Regions from separate parts of the Streptomyces sp. NPDC017246 genome, predicted to be linked through region 2. Evidence: riboswitches for the same ligand, from Rfam matches in the RefSeq annotation. Region 2 holds a riboswitch; the other holds the start of a gene.
The links. A riboswitch is a leader RNA that binds a small molecule or an ion and turns the genes downstream of it on or off. The one in region 2 is predicted to bind S-adenosylmethionine.
Positions count from the first base shown of each region.

Region 1: another riboswitch for S-adenosylmethionine. It lies ahead of thrC (threonine synthase); the one in region 2 lies ahead of ACH4MY_RS17130 (aminotransferase class V-fold PLP-dependent enzyme).

Region 1 covers NZ_JBIRMW010000017.1:125,486-132,485, reverse strand. The annotation lists gene groL (chaperonin GroEL) at 1-823, opposite strand, end outside; gene ACH4MY_RS31725 (cold-shock protein) at 1,143-1,346, opposite strand; gene ACH4MY_RS31720 (MoaD/ThiS family protein) at 1,795-2,070, opposite strand; gene thrC (threonine synthase) at 2,085-3,395, opposite strand; SAM riboswitch class I at 3,389-3,533, opposite strand; gene ACH4MY_RS31710 (glucosyl-3-phosphoglycerate synthase) at 3,682-4,650, shown strand; gene ACH4MY_RS31705 (hypothetical protein) at 4,689-6,527, shown strand; gene ACH4MY_RS31700 (trehalose-6-phosphate synthase) at 6,664-7,000, shown strand, end outside.
Region 2 covers NZ_JBIRMW010000006.1:402,088-409,087, forward strand. The annotation lists gene ACH4MY_RS17110 (NYN domain-containing protein) at 1-1,198, opposite strand, end outside; gene ACH4MY_RS17115 (hypothetical protein) at 1,232-1,474, opposite strand; gene ACH4MY_RS17120 (rhomboid family intramembrane serine protease) at 1,633-2,367, shown strand; gene ACH4MY_RS17125 (Lrp/AsnC family transcriptional regulator) at 2,364-2,645, shown strand; gene ACH4MY_RS17130 (aminotransferase class V-fold PLP-dependent enzyme) at 2,716-4,152, opposite strand; SAM riboswitch class IV at 4,361-4,477, opposite strand; gene trpD (anthranilate phosphoribosyltransferase) at 4,566-5,630, opposite strand; gene ACH4MY_RS17140 (cytochrome bc complex cytochrome b subunit) at 5,765-7,000, opposite strand, start outside.

The DNA of each region.
Region 1 (7,000 bases), on a different contig from region 2:
TGACCGCGACGGACTTGAAGGTGCCGCGGATCTTGTTGACGACCAGGGTCGACAGGGCCTCGCCCTCGACGTCCTCGGCGATGATCAGCAGGGGCTTGCCCGACTGCATGACCTTCTCCAGGAGCGGGAGCAGGTCCTTCACCGAGGAGATCTTGGAGTTGACGATGAGGAGGTACGGGTCGTCGAGCGACGACTCCATGCGCTCCATGTCGGTGGCGAAGTACGCCGAGATGTAGCCCTTGTCGAAGCGCATGCCCTCGGTGAGCTCCAGCTCCAGACCGAAGGTCTGGGACTCCTCGACGGTGATGACGCCTTCCTTGCCGACCTTGTCCATCGCCTCGGCGATGAGCTCGCCGATCTGGGTGTCGGCGGCGGAGATGGAGGCCGTCGAAGCGATCTGCTCCTTGGTCTCGACATCCTTCGCCTGCTCGAGCAGGGCGCCGGAGACGGCCTCGACGGCCTTCTCGATACCGCGCTTGAGGGCCATCGGGTTGGCACCGGCGGCCACGTTGCGCAGACCCTCGCGGACGAGCGCCTGGGCGAGAACGGTGGCGGTGGTCGTACCGTCGCCGGCGACGTCGTCCGTCTTCTTGGCGACTTCCTTGACCAGCTCGGCGCCGATCTTCTCGTACGGGTCCTCGAGCTCGATCTCCTTGGCGATGGAGACACCATCGTTGGTGATCGTGGGGGCGCCCCACTTCTTCTCGAGGACGACGTTGCGACCCTTGGGGCCGAGGGTGACCTTGACGGCGTCAGCGAGCTGGTTCATGCCGCGCTCGAGACCGCGCCGGGCCTCCTCGTCGAACGCGATGATCTTGGCCATGTGAAGTGGTCCTCCCGGACATGGGGTGGATAACGCTCCAGGACCGCGCCGACGCCCGCGACGGACGGCCTCCGCAGCTCCGCGTGGTTCCTTGCCCCACCCGGCCGGCGGCCTCGTCTGCCCGATCCTCGTAGCACTCTCACCTTCCGAGTGCTAACGCCAATGATTAGCACTCGCCCTAGGAGAGTGCAAGCGACTCTCGAGTTTCGGGAGGTGGACGGAGGGGCGTGAGGGGGCGCGGGAACGCGTGAGGGGCCCGCTTCCCCTCAGGGATGCGGGCCCCTCGACGGCGTTGCGTCGGTGGCCGATCGCGCCGCGCTCAGACGGCGAGCTTGACCATGTCCGCCTGCGGACCCTTCTGGCCCTGCGAGATCTCGAACTCGACTCGCTGTCCTTCTTCGAGGCTGCGGTAGCCATCCATCTGGATCGCGCTGTAGTGGACGAAAACATCCGCACCACCGTCGACCGCGATGAAGCCGTAGCCCTTCTCCGCGTTGAACCACTTGACGGTGCCCTGAGCCATGCCTAACTCCCCTATTACTGTGGCCCTTGCGCGGGACCGCACTTCGCGGACCCGGGTCAGACCCTGCGCCGGAACGCGTCGACCGCCGCTGAATGTATCTGCCCAACTGCCCTCTGCAACAGGTCAATCGAGCGAGAATTCTGGGCGTCGCGGAAAGGCGAATTGGGGAGAATCCCTTGAATCACGGGGCAAGTCGGGCCCGGCAAAGCGTGCAGAGGGTACACATCGCACACGCACTTTGGCTGCTTCTTGTCGCGCGGGGACGCATTCTCATATGCGTCCGGCATGAGCAGCGGAGGGGACTTCCCCAACTCTACCGCGCTCAACCATGCAGAATTGCCCCCTCCGCTTATAGACGCGGAAGGGGCAATTCAAGAAAGACGGGACAAGCGGTGGGGCGGAAGGTGCGGCGGAGGATCGACTCCCCCGCCGGCACCCTGCCCGGCGCTCAGCCTCCGGCGACGGCCGGGATGATCGAGACGCCGGCGCCGGCCGGGGTGGCCGTCTCCAGACCCTGCTCGAAGCGCACGTCGTCGTCGTTCACGTAGACGTTGACGAAGCGGCGCAGCTTGCCCTGGTCGTCCAGGACGCGGGCGGCGATGCCCGTGTGGTTCTTCTCCAGGTCGGCGATGACCTCGGCGAGGGTCGCGCCCTCCGCCGGGACCTCGGACTGCCCGCCCGTGTAGGTGCGGAGGATGGTGGGGATGCGGACGTTCACGGCCATGTCTTCGTAACCTTTCAGAGGGCCAGGCCGGCGTCGCGGAACGCGTCGAGGCTCGGGCGGATGGTGACGGTCGCCTGAGAGGTGTCGGCCACCGCGTCCAGGGTCTTGAGTCCGTCGCCGGTGTTGAGGACGACAGTGGTGAGGTTCGGGTCGATCAGCCCGTTCTCGACGAGCTTCTTCGCGACGCCGACGGTCACACCGCCCGCGGTCTCGGCGAAGATGCCCTCGGTCTGCGCGAGCAGCTTGATGGCGTCCACGACCTGCTCGTCGTTCACGTCCTCCACGGCGCCGCCGGTGCGGCGGGCGATGTCGAGGACGTACGGGCCGTCGGCCGGGTTGCCGATCGCGAGCGACTTGGCGATCGTGTTCGGCTTCTGCGGGCGGACGACGTCGTGGCCGGCCTTGAAGGCGACGGAGACCGGGGAGCAGCCCTCGGCCTGGGCGCCGAAGATCTTGTACGGCTTGTCCTCGACGAGGCCCAGCTTGATGAGCTCCTGGAGGCCCTTGTCGATCTTGGTGAGCTGGGAGCCGGAGGCGATCGGGATGACCAGCTGGTCGGGGATGACCCAGCCGAGCTGCTCGCAGATCTCGTACGCCAGCGTCTTGGAGCCCTCGCCGTAGTACGGGCGGAGGTTGACGTTGACGAAGCCCCAGCCCTCGCCGAGCGGGTCGCCGATGAGCTCCGAGCAGAAGCGGTTCACATCGTCGTAGTTGCCCTCGATGGCGACGAGGTCACCACCGTAGACACCGGCCATGACGACCTTGCCCTGCTCCAGGTCGTGCGGGATGAACACGCAGGAGCGGAAGCCGGCGCGGGCGGCGGCGGCGCCGACGGCGCCGGCCAGGTTGCCGGTGGAGGAGCAGGAGAGGGTGGTGAAGCCGAAGGCGCGGGCGGCCTCGATGGCCTGGGCGACGACCCGGTCCTTGAAGGAGTGGGTCGGGTTGCCGGAGTCGTCCTTGACGAAGAGCTTGCCGGGGGCGACACCGATCTCGCGGGCGAGGTTGTCGGCCTGGACGAGCTTGGTCCAGCCCGGGTTCAGGTTCGGCTTCTCGGCGACGTCGGCCGGGACGGGCAGCAGGGGGGCGTAGCGCCAGATGTTGGCGGGGCCGGCCTCGATCTGCTTGCGCAGCGCCTCGGGGTCACCGGTGGGGAGCTCGTAGGCGACTTCGAGCGGTCCGAAACAGAGTTCACAGGCGAAGATCGGGCCGAGCGGGAAGAATTCACCGCATTCGCGACAGGAAAGACCGGACGCGGGTCCGAGGTCGACGGTGGTCGCGGGGGTAACAGTCTGAACAGCCATGGAGGCGAGGCCCTTTCTCCTCATCTTTCGCATGACGAATTTTTCGCCATGCGACGGATTTGGCACCTTCCCGAGTCGGGGACCTCGCTGGAGGACGAGTAACCGACTGGAGGGTTGCCGGGGCTTCAACGGGCCGTTTCCCTCTGCCCCTCTGGATGAGCGGTATTCGATTGTGAAGCGCGGTGAACTTCGTTCCTGCGCTCCGACGCGGTCGGCACCCCGACGTGCATCGGGCATCCGCGTTGTTCAAGACTGTAACCGAAGGCCCGGACGCTTGGACCGGCCGTCCGAACCGCGAGATGGAGATCACGTGCTGGAAGAGGTGGAGCGCTGGCTGGACCGGCGGTCCTGGTCCGTGACGGATCGACCGCTGGAGCGGATCCTCGCCGCGAAGCGTTCGACGAGGGTCAGCGTGGTGCTGCCCGCGCTGAACGAGGAGGCGACGGTCGGGGACATCGTCACCGTGATCCGGCGCGAGCTGATGTCGGAGGCGGTGCCGCTCGTCGACGAGCTGGTCGTCATCGACTCGGGCTCCACGGACCGCACGGCGGAGGTCTCGGCGGCGGCCGGAGCCCGGGTGGTCGCGCGGGACGCGATACTCCCCCGGATACCGGCCGTGCCGGGCAAGGGCGAGGTCCTCTGGCGGTCACTGATGGTGACCAGCGGGGACATCATCTGCTTCGTGGACGCGGATCTGCGGGACTTCTCCGCGGACTTCGTGACGGGGATCGTGGGCCCGCTGCTGACCGAACCGGACGTCGACTTCGTCAAGGCGATGTACGACCGGCCCTTCGGCCCCGAGTTCAACGGGCTCACCGGCGGAAAGACCGCGGGTCAGGGCGGCCGGGTGACGGAGCTGGTGGCGCGTCCGCTGCTGAATCTGCACTGGCCGCAGCTGGCCGGTTTCGTTCAGCCGCTCGGCGGCGAGTACGCGGCGCGCCGGTCGCTGCTCGAACGGCTGCCCTTCCCGGTCGGTTACGGAGTGGAGCTGGGACTGCTCGTGGACGCGCTGCACACCGTGGGCCTGGACGCGCTCGCCCAGGTGGACGTCGGGGTCCGCAAGCACCGGCACCAGGACGGGCTGGCGCTCGGCCGGATGGCGGCGGCGATCTACCGGACGGCGCAGCTGCGCCTCTCGCGGGGGCATCTGGTGCGGCCGCGGCTGACCCAGTTCGAGCGGGGCGAGAAGGGCTTCGAGCCGCGGACGTACGCGGTGGACACGGAGGAACGGCCGCCGATGGCCGAAATCGTGGAGTACGCGCGCCGCCGCGTGGCGTAACGCCCCATGATGATCCGTTTTGCATACATTGCCCTTTTATGCGCTTCAGACAACATCACCTGGGCAGGGTGCTCGCGGTCATCGGACTGACGGCGGGCTCGCTCGCGTTCACCACGGCGGGACCGGCCGCGGCGGACGTGGTCGAGCCCTTCGGCAAGCGGTACGACGCATCGCTGTACGGGGACTTCACGACCATCGGCAACACGGTCATGGGCTGCCCGGCCGCCCCGGCCGACCTGGCCGCCCGCTGTGCGACCGCGGCGAGCGGCCAGGGCTCGGACGACAACAACACCTTCGTGATGCAGCGCCTCGACGCCGCGGGCACGGCCACCGGCGGGACGGTCGACTTCGGCTCCAGCACCGGCCACGTGAAGATCCCGGAGGGCGCCGAGGTCGCGTACGCCCGGCTCTTCTGGGGCGGCAACGACGGCACGTACACGGGGCCGAGCGGAGCGCGGCTGAAGCGCTGCGACATCTCCGGCACGGATGCCGGGACCTCGCCGGGCGACCCGACGACCACCACCCCGGTGATCAAGGTCGGCGCGGGCGCGGCGACCCCCGTCTCGATCGACAGCATGGTCGCCGACCCGGCCGACACCAACGGCCCGCACTACTACACGGGCGAGTCGGACGTCACGGCCGCCTTCGCGGGCGTCACGGGGACGGACGCGCGGGTGGCGGTGGGCAACATCTGGGCGCCCGACGGCAAGGGCTGCGTGGCGGGCTGGTCCCTGACCGTCGTCCACAGGTTCCCCGGCCCCGACCCGGTCCGCGCCCCCGTGCGGCGGAACGTGTACGTGTACGGCGGCCATGTCCTCCAGCGGTCGGCCTCGCCCGCCACCACGATCACCGTGGACGGCTTCCGCCGCGGCGGCGGCACGGCGCGGGCCGGTGTCACGGCGTACGAGGGCGACCGGAACACTCCCGGCGACACCTTCCTCGTCGACGGCGAGAACGTCACCGGGGCCCACACCGGCAACGCCGGCAACTTCTTCGTCGGCGAGGACGACGGCGCCGTCGCCCCCGGGCTCGTCGACAACCTGAGCATCGACGCCAAGACCTTCGAGATCCCCGACGGGGCCGTCCCCCAGGGCGCGACCTCGGCCGATCTGACTTTCTCCACCCGCGGCGACACCTACGTGGCCTCCTCCCTCGCCTTCTCCGTACCGGTCCCGGACCTGGAGATCACCAAGACGGCGAGCTCCCGCACGGTGAAGCCGGGCGACACCCTCACGTACACGATCACCGCGAAGAACATCAGCGGCCTCGACTACCCGAACCTGACGTTCGGCGACGACCTCACCGGAATCCTCGACGACGCCACCTACAACGGGGACGTCAGGACCAACCTGGGCAGGGCCACCTCCACAGCACGGAAGATCGGGTACGTGGGGACCGTCCCGGCCGGGAAGACGGCGACCGTCACCTACTCGGTGAAGATCAAGAACCCGGCGACCGGCGACGGACGGCTCCGCACCAGGGTGGTGGTGGAGACACCCCGCTCCACCTGCGGAAACGGCAGCGAGGACCCGGCCTGCGAGGTGACGCCGGTGCTCGACAGGCCTCAGCCGAAGCCGACCCCCACCCCGACGCCGACGCCGACGCCGACCCCGGCGGACCCCACGCCGACCCCCACCCCCACGCCGACCCCCACCCCCACGCCGACTCCCACCCCGGCGGACCCGACCCCGGCCTTCGCCGAGGCCCCTCCCGCTCCCCCGGCCCCCGGACCCCGAGGGAACAGCGGGAACAGCGGCTCGATGGCCGAGACCGGCAACAACGGCGAGCGGCTGTGGCTCCTCGGCGCGCTCGGACTCGCCCTCGCGGCGACGGGCCTGGTCGCGAAGGCGGCGATGCGCGGCCGGCGCGAGCCCTGATGCCCCGCTGACCCCCACTGCCCCTTCGCCGACCTCCCGCCGACCCCCACCGCCCCGCCGCTGACCCTCCGTGGCCGGATCAGCCCGTCTTGTATACGTACGTTTGAGCGTTTACGGGACGGGCTAGGTTCGCCCCATGGCTTCTGTTCTTGTGGCATCCAATCGAGGCCCCGTCTCGTACGTGCTCGGCGAGGACGGTGAGCTCTACGCCCGCAGGGGCGGCGGCGGCCTGATCTCCGGGCTGAGCGCCATCTCCCCGCAGGACAGCCTGTGGGTGTGCGCGGCGCTCGGCGCGGGCGACCGGGAAGCCGTCCGGCGCGGAACCGGCGAGCCGGGCGTACGCATGCTGGACATCGACCCCGAGGTGTACGCCGACGCCTACAACGGCATCGCGAACTCGGTGCTGTGGTTCCTCCACCACCATCTGTACGACATCCCGCGCGAGCCCGTCTTCGACGCGGAGTTCCGGCGCC
Region 2 (7,000 bases):
CGGGCTTGGAGAACAGCACCCGGACCCCGCGCGGCGGCGCGAGCAGCACCGGAGCCGCCAGCTCCGCCCCGTCGAAGACACAGGTGACCTCGGCGCCCGAGCGGGCCGCCAGGGCCGACAGGCTGCCGAGCAGCCGCAGCCGCTGCTTCTCCAGCGGCATCGTCGGATAGCCGGTCTTGGTGACGTTGTAGCCGTCGACGACCAGATGGGCCTGCGGCAGCGCGAGCAGCTGGTCGAGGAGCGCCGGGTCGGTCTCGGAGAGCGCCCGCGCCGCGATGTCCTTCGGGGACATCCGCCCCGGCTCCACGGCGTCCACGGTGTCCGCCGGGTGCATCGACACGGGCGGCAGCGCGAGTTCACGGCGCAGCCCCTGGGCGGCGTCGAGCACGGTGTCGAGCAGCAGCCGCAGCCGCATGTCCTCCACCGAGCGCCCCTCACGGGCGGTCCTCCGGCTCGCCTCGAGGGCCGCCTCGACCTCGCCGAGCCGGGCCTTGAGCCGCCGGCTCTCGCTCTCGGCGGACGACACCTGGGCCGCCGCCTCCGCCTTCGCTACATCGATCTCGCCCTGGACGCGGCGCAGCGCGGCCTCGCCGCGCTTCACGTCGCTCTGGGCGCTGCGCAGCTTGCGGTGAAGCGATTCCGCTTCCTTCCTGGCCGTCTCCAGGTCGTGCCGCAACTGCTCGGTCTCGCCCCGTGAGCGGTCCCGGGCCGCGGCGAGTTCCTCGCGCAGCCGCTCCAGTTCGCGCCGGCCCGCCTCGTCGGCCCGCTCGGCGTCGACGCGCTGGGCCTCCTCGCCCGCGGCGGCCACGAGCTTGACCCAGCCGGACGGGCGCAGCACATAGGCGGCCGCCGCCACCTCCACGGGGTCGGCGGCGGCGGGCGGGGTCCCGGTCTCGACGGCTCCGGCCAGTTCGGGCTGGTCCTGCTTGAACCGTTCGCCGATCCGCTGCCGGAACAGCGGGTCGCTCTCCAGGGCCGCCGCCATCGCGTTGCCGGCGAACTTGGCCCGCCGGCTGGCGGTGAAACGGGCGTACTGCCGCAGGGGCGCGGGCAGCTCCGCGACGGTCAGCCCGCCGAAGGCGTCAGCGACCAGCGCGACGACCCGCCGCCGTACGCCCTCCGGCAGTGGGTGGTCGAGCGTCTCGGCGGCGTCACCTGCCGCGCCGGTCGGCTCTCCACCGTGCGCGGGCTGCTCCACGATCCGTCACCCCTATGTCTTCCGCGCCGTCCCTCAGGAGGCGGCGCCCGGCCTGTCCACCAGTTCGATCTGATCCACCGCGTTGCACCAGCGGCAGCGGACCGACTCGATGGTCTCACTGACCACCTGCCGCTCCTCGACCGTCGGGTCTCCCGCGAGGTCCAGATGGACGTACTCCACGACCTTGGAGGAGCGCGTCACATCGAATCGGGTCAGGTTGCCGCAGAGCGTGCAGCGCCAGCGGGTCTCGGCGGTCGGCAGGGGAACCGTCGTCATCGTGCCGTCCTTCTTCCTGTTGCGTGGTACCAGGTGCGGGAGCCGCGGTGCGCCGTCGAACTGCGGTCGTACTGCCCGTTACCCTACGGCCTCACCGGTACCCGGGGGCACGGCGAGGCACTCTGTCCAGTTCGGCCCCGGTACGCCATGATCTGTCCATGATCGACTGGCGAGGTGCGGCCCTCGGTGCCTGGCGGGGCACACGCAGCGGACCCACGGTGACGTACGGACTGATCGCCGCCTGCTGCCTGCTCTTCGCGATCGGCCCGGTCTCCGGACTCAACCCGGCGTACGGCACGGGCGACCAGCTCCTCGCGGCGCAGGGCATGTACTTCCGCCGCTGGGGCGTCGTCCCCGCCGAGCTGATGAGCGGCGATCCCCGCGCCCTGCTCACGCCGCTCACCGCGCTCTTCGTCCACGGGAGCTGGCTCCACCTGCTGGGAAACATGCTGTTCCTGTACGTCTTCGGGGCGATGGCCGAGGAACGCATGGGCCCGGTCCAGTTCGCCCTCTTCTATCTGGGCACCGGCTACCTCGCGCTGCTCGGCTACGCGGCGGCGCACGCGAACAGCGAGCAGACCCTGGTCGGGGCGTCCGGTGCGATCTCCGGGGTGCTCGGGGCCTTTCTCTTCCTCTTCCCGCGCTCCCGCGTCACCAGTCTCTTCCCCTTCCTCTTCTTCCTTCCGCTGCGCTTCCCCGCCTGGATCGTGCTGGTCTTCTGGTTCGCGCTGCAGTGGCTGGCCGCGCGGGCGGCGGGCGCCGGTCCCGGCGTCGCCTATCTGGCCCATGTGGTGGGCTTCTCCGTCGGCTTCCTCTACGCCTGGGGGCGCTACCGGGGTGGGGATAGAGTGAAAGCCCCAGCCGCGGCGACCGAGGGAGAAAGCCAGCCGTGATCACCGCGATCGTGCTCATCAAGACCAGCGTGGACCGCATCCCCGAGATCGCCGAGTCGATCGCCTCGCTCGACAGCGTCAGCGAGGTCTTCTCGGTGACCGGCACCTACGACCTCATCGCCATGGTCCGCGTGCCCCGCCACGACGACCTGGCGGACGTGATCCCCGGCAGCATCAGCAAGATCCCGGGCGTCGAGGCCACGGACACGCATGTCGCCTTCCGTACGTACTCCCAGCACGATCTGGAGGCGGCCTTCGCCATCGGTCTGGAGTCCTGAGACTCCTCCGCGGCACGGGTGAAGGGGGCCTCCCGATCGGGAGGCCCCCTTCACCCGTACGAGTGAGTGGTCAGCCGCGGTCCGGAACGCAGCGGCCGTCCTCGGTGCGGTACTTCCACTGCGCGCCGTCCCGGACGAGCTCCTTCACGGCGCCGACGAACCGCTCGACGTGCTCGTCGGGCGTACCGGCGCCGAAGCTCACCCGGATGGCGTTGAGCGAGCGCTCGCCGGGCGCCGCCTCGGGGGCGCCGCACTCGCCCGGGTCCTGCGGGTCGCTGCCGAGCAGCGTGCGGACCAGCGGGTGGGCGCAGAAGAGACCGTCGCGGACGCCGATGCCGTACTCGGCGGAGAGCGCGGCGGCGAAGTGGGAGCTGTTCCAGCCCTCCACGACGAAGGAGATGACACCGACCCGCGGGGCGTCGTCGCCGAACAGCGAGAGCACCCTGACCTCGGGAACCTCGGCGAGTCCTTCCCGGACCGTGGCGATCAGGTGTCGCTCGCGCTCGACGAGCGCGTCGAAGCCCGCCTCGGTGAGCGCCTTGCAGGCGGAGGCGATCGCGTACACGCCGATGACGTTCGGGGAGCCGGCCTCGTGCCGGGCCGCGGTGGTGTGCCACTCCACGTCCACCCCGCCGTCCGCCCGGCGCGCCACCTTGCGGGAGGCGCCGCCGCCCGCGAGGTAGGGCTCGGAGTCCTGCAGCCAGTCGGCGCGGCCCGCGAGGACACCGGAGCCGAAGGGCGCGTACAGCTTGTGCCCGGAGAAGGCGATCCAGTCCACGTCGAGCTCCTGGACGGAGACCGGGTGGTGGGGCGCCAGCTGGGCGGCGTCGAGCACGATCCGGGCGCCGTGGGCGTGCGCGGCGGCGGCGAGCTCCTTCACCGGCCACAGTTCCCCGGTGACGTTGGAGGCGCCGGTGACGCAGACGAGGGCGGGACCGTGGGGGTCGCGGTCGGCGAGGGCGCGTTCCAGGGTCGCGACGGCCTGCTCCGGGGTGCGCGGCGCGTTGAGGTAGGTGACACGGGCGTCCCGCCAGGGCAGCAGCGAGGCGTGGTGCTCGGTCTCGAAGACGAAGACCTCGCAGCCGGCCGGGATCGTGGCGGCGAGCAGGTTGAGGGAGTCGGTGGTGGAGCGGGTGAAGACGACCTGGTCGCCGGGGCGGCAGTCGAGGAACTCGGCCACGGTGACGCGGCTGTTCTCGAAGAGGTCGGTGGAGAGCTGGGAGAGGTAGCCGGCGCCGCGGTGGACGCTGCCGTAGTAGGGGGCGTACGCGGCGACGTCGTCCCAGACCCGCTGGAGGGCCGGCGCGCTGGCCGCGTAGTCGAGCGCCGCGTAGGTCACCTCGCCGCCGGTGACGAGCGGGACGGTGACGTCCCGGCCGAGGACGGGCAGCGGGGCGGCGCAGCAGGGGTCGGCGGCCTCGGCGGTCACGGTCTCGACGGCGGTGGCGACGGTCTCGACGGCGACGGCGGTAACGGTGGCGGTGGCGACGTCAGGGCGTGCGGACATGGCGATATCTCCCGGCGGGCGGTGCGGAATGGCTTCGGTGAGCCCGTACGCGGCCGGACACGGCGGGGTACGGGTGATGCCTCGGAAGACATGGAGGTACACGGAAGTGACCCTGATCCGAGGGTGAAGTGGGGGCGTATTCGCCCTATCGCATTCGCTTGCTCACGGAAAAAGCTCCTCGAGAGACCAGGACCCCTGGTGTTCGAGGGGTCCGCGCTTGCCGTAGACCTCGCTGCCTACGGCCTGGTCATCACCCGGGGCACCCCGCCACGGACGGAGGGTTGCCGGACAGCAAGCCGGGGCCAAAACGCTGTCACTCGTGACCTGTAGAGCATCCTGCCACATGATCGACGAAGCGCAAGACCCCGGTCCGCATGCTGGACCGGGGCCGGAGGTGAATCCCGCGCGGGAGGCTAGGCGTTGCTGACGGCGATCCAGCGTTCCAGGGCCCGCCGGGCCTCACCGGAGTCGACCGCCTCCGCCGCCTGTGCGATACCGGCGCGGATCTGCTCCACCAGGGTGCCCTCCCCCGGCGCGAGCGCGGTCAGCGCCGCGGCCGAGTTGAGCAGCACCGCGTCCCGTACCGGACCGGTCTCCCCGGCGAGCAGCCGGCGGGCGACATCGGCGTTGAACGAGGCGTCCGCGCCGCGCAGTGCCTCCACCGGTACGAGCTCGATGCCGACGTCCCGGGGATCGAAGGCCTCCTCCCGCACCGAGCCGTCGCGGACCACCCAGACCCGTGACGTGGCCGTGGTGGTCAGCTCGTCCAGGCCGTCGTCGCCGCGGAAGACCAGCGCGGAGGAGCCGCGCTCGGCGAGCACCCCGGCCATGATGGGAGCCATCCGGGCGTCGGCGACGCCGGTGGCCTGGGCCCTGACCCGGGCGGGGTTGGTGAGCGGACCGAGGAAGTTGAAGGTGGTCCGGATGCCGAGCTCCTTGCGGGCGGCGGCGACGTGCCGCAGCGCCGGGTGGAACTTCACCGCGAAGCAGAAGGTGATCCCGGCCTCCTCGGCGACCTCGGCGACCCGTCGCGGGGTCAGCTCCAGGTTGACGCCGAGCTTCTCCAGGACGTCGGACGCGCCGGAGGCGGAGGACGCGGCCCGGTTGCCGTGCTTCACGACCTTGGCGCCGGTGCCGGCGACGACGATCGCGGACATCGTGGAGATGTTGACGGTCTTGGCGCCGTCGCCGCCGGTTCCGACGATGTCGACGGAGGGGCCGGGCACCTCGATCGTGTTGGCGTGCTCGTACATGGTGCGGACGAGGCCGGTGATCTCGTCGACGGTCTCGCCCTTGGCGCGCAGGGCGACCGCGAAGCCGGCGATCTGGGCGTCGGTGGCCTCGCCGCGGAGGATCCGGTCCATCGCCCAGGCGGTGTCCTCCGCGCTCTGGTCGCGGCCGGTCAGCAGACCTTCCAGGACGACGGGCCAGGAGCGGCCCGCCGACGTAGGTCCTCCAGCGGGGGTCGCAGCGCTCATGGCAGCTCCTGGTCAGTCCGTAGGGAATACGGCTCCACCCTATCGACCCCGGGGGACGGCGAAGAGCCCCGTCCATCGAATGGACGGGGCTCTTGCCGTGGCGACTTCTTCAGGAAGCCGGGGGGTTCGGGCGATCAGTGGTGGCCGTGGCCGCTCTGGATCTCCTTGTACTCCTCGACCGTGGGCTTGGCGACCTGGTTGTCGTCGCCGTAGTAGCCCTTGTTGAGCTTGACCCGGAGCTTCTCCACGCGCCCGATCTTGCGCTCCACACCGTTCTCGTCGACGGCCGGCGGAAGCTCCGCGGCGTCGTACTGCTCGTGCGCCGTGAGGCGGTGCAGCTCGCCCTGGCTGAGCGGCTCGTGGATCTCGACGAACTCACCGTGCGGCAGGCGCTTGATGATGCCGGACTCGCGGCCGTGCAGCACCTTGTCCTTGTCGCGGCGCTGGAGGCCGAGGCAGATCCGCTTGGTGACGACGAACGCGATGACCGGGCCGACGAAGAAGAAGATCCGGACGAACCAGGTGATCGAGTTGAGCGACAGGTGGAAGTGGGTCGCCCAGAGGTCGTTTCCACCACCCACGAGCATGATCATGTACGCGGTGATCCAGGCGACACCGAAACCGGTGCGCGTCGGAGCGTTGCGCGGGCGCTGCGCGATGTGGTGCTCGCGCTTGTCGCCGGTGATCCACGACTCGATGAACGGGTAGACCGCGATCGCCGCGAGGACCGCCGGGAAGATCGCCAGCGGGATCATCACGCCGAGGACCAGCGTGTGGCCCCAGAGGTTGATCTCCCAGCCCGGCATGACACGGATCAGACCCTCGGCGAAGCCCATGTACCAGTCGGGCTGGGCGCCGGTGGACACCTGGTCCGGGCGGTACGGGCCGATGGCCCAGATCGGGTTGATCGAGGCGATCGCCGCGACGATGGCGATGACACCGAAGACCAGGAAGAAGAAGCCTCCGGCCTTGGCCATGTAGACCGGCAGCAGCGGCATGCCCACGACGTTCTTGTTCGTGCGGCCGGGGCCCTCGAACTGCGTGTGCTTGTGGAAGAACACCAGGATGAGGTGGGCCACCACGAGGCCGAGCATGATGCCGGGCAGCAGCAGGACGTGGGCCGAGTAGAACCGGGCCACGAAGTCGCCGCCGGGGAACTCCCCGCCGAACAGGAACATCGACAGGTACGTGCCGATGACCGGCACGGACAGGATCGCGCCCTGCATGAAGCGGACACCGGTGCCGGAGAGCAGGTCGTCCGGGAGCGAGTAACCGGTGAAACCGGTGAACATGCCCAGGAAGAACAGCAGGAAGCCGAACAGCCAGTTGATCTCACGCGGCTTGCGGAACGCACCCGTGAAGAACACGCG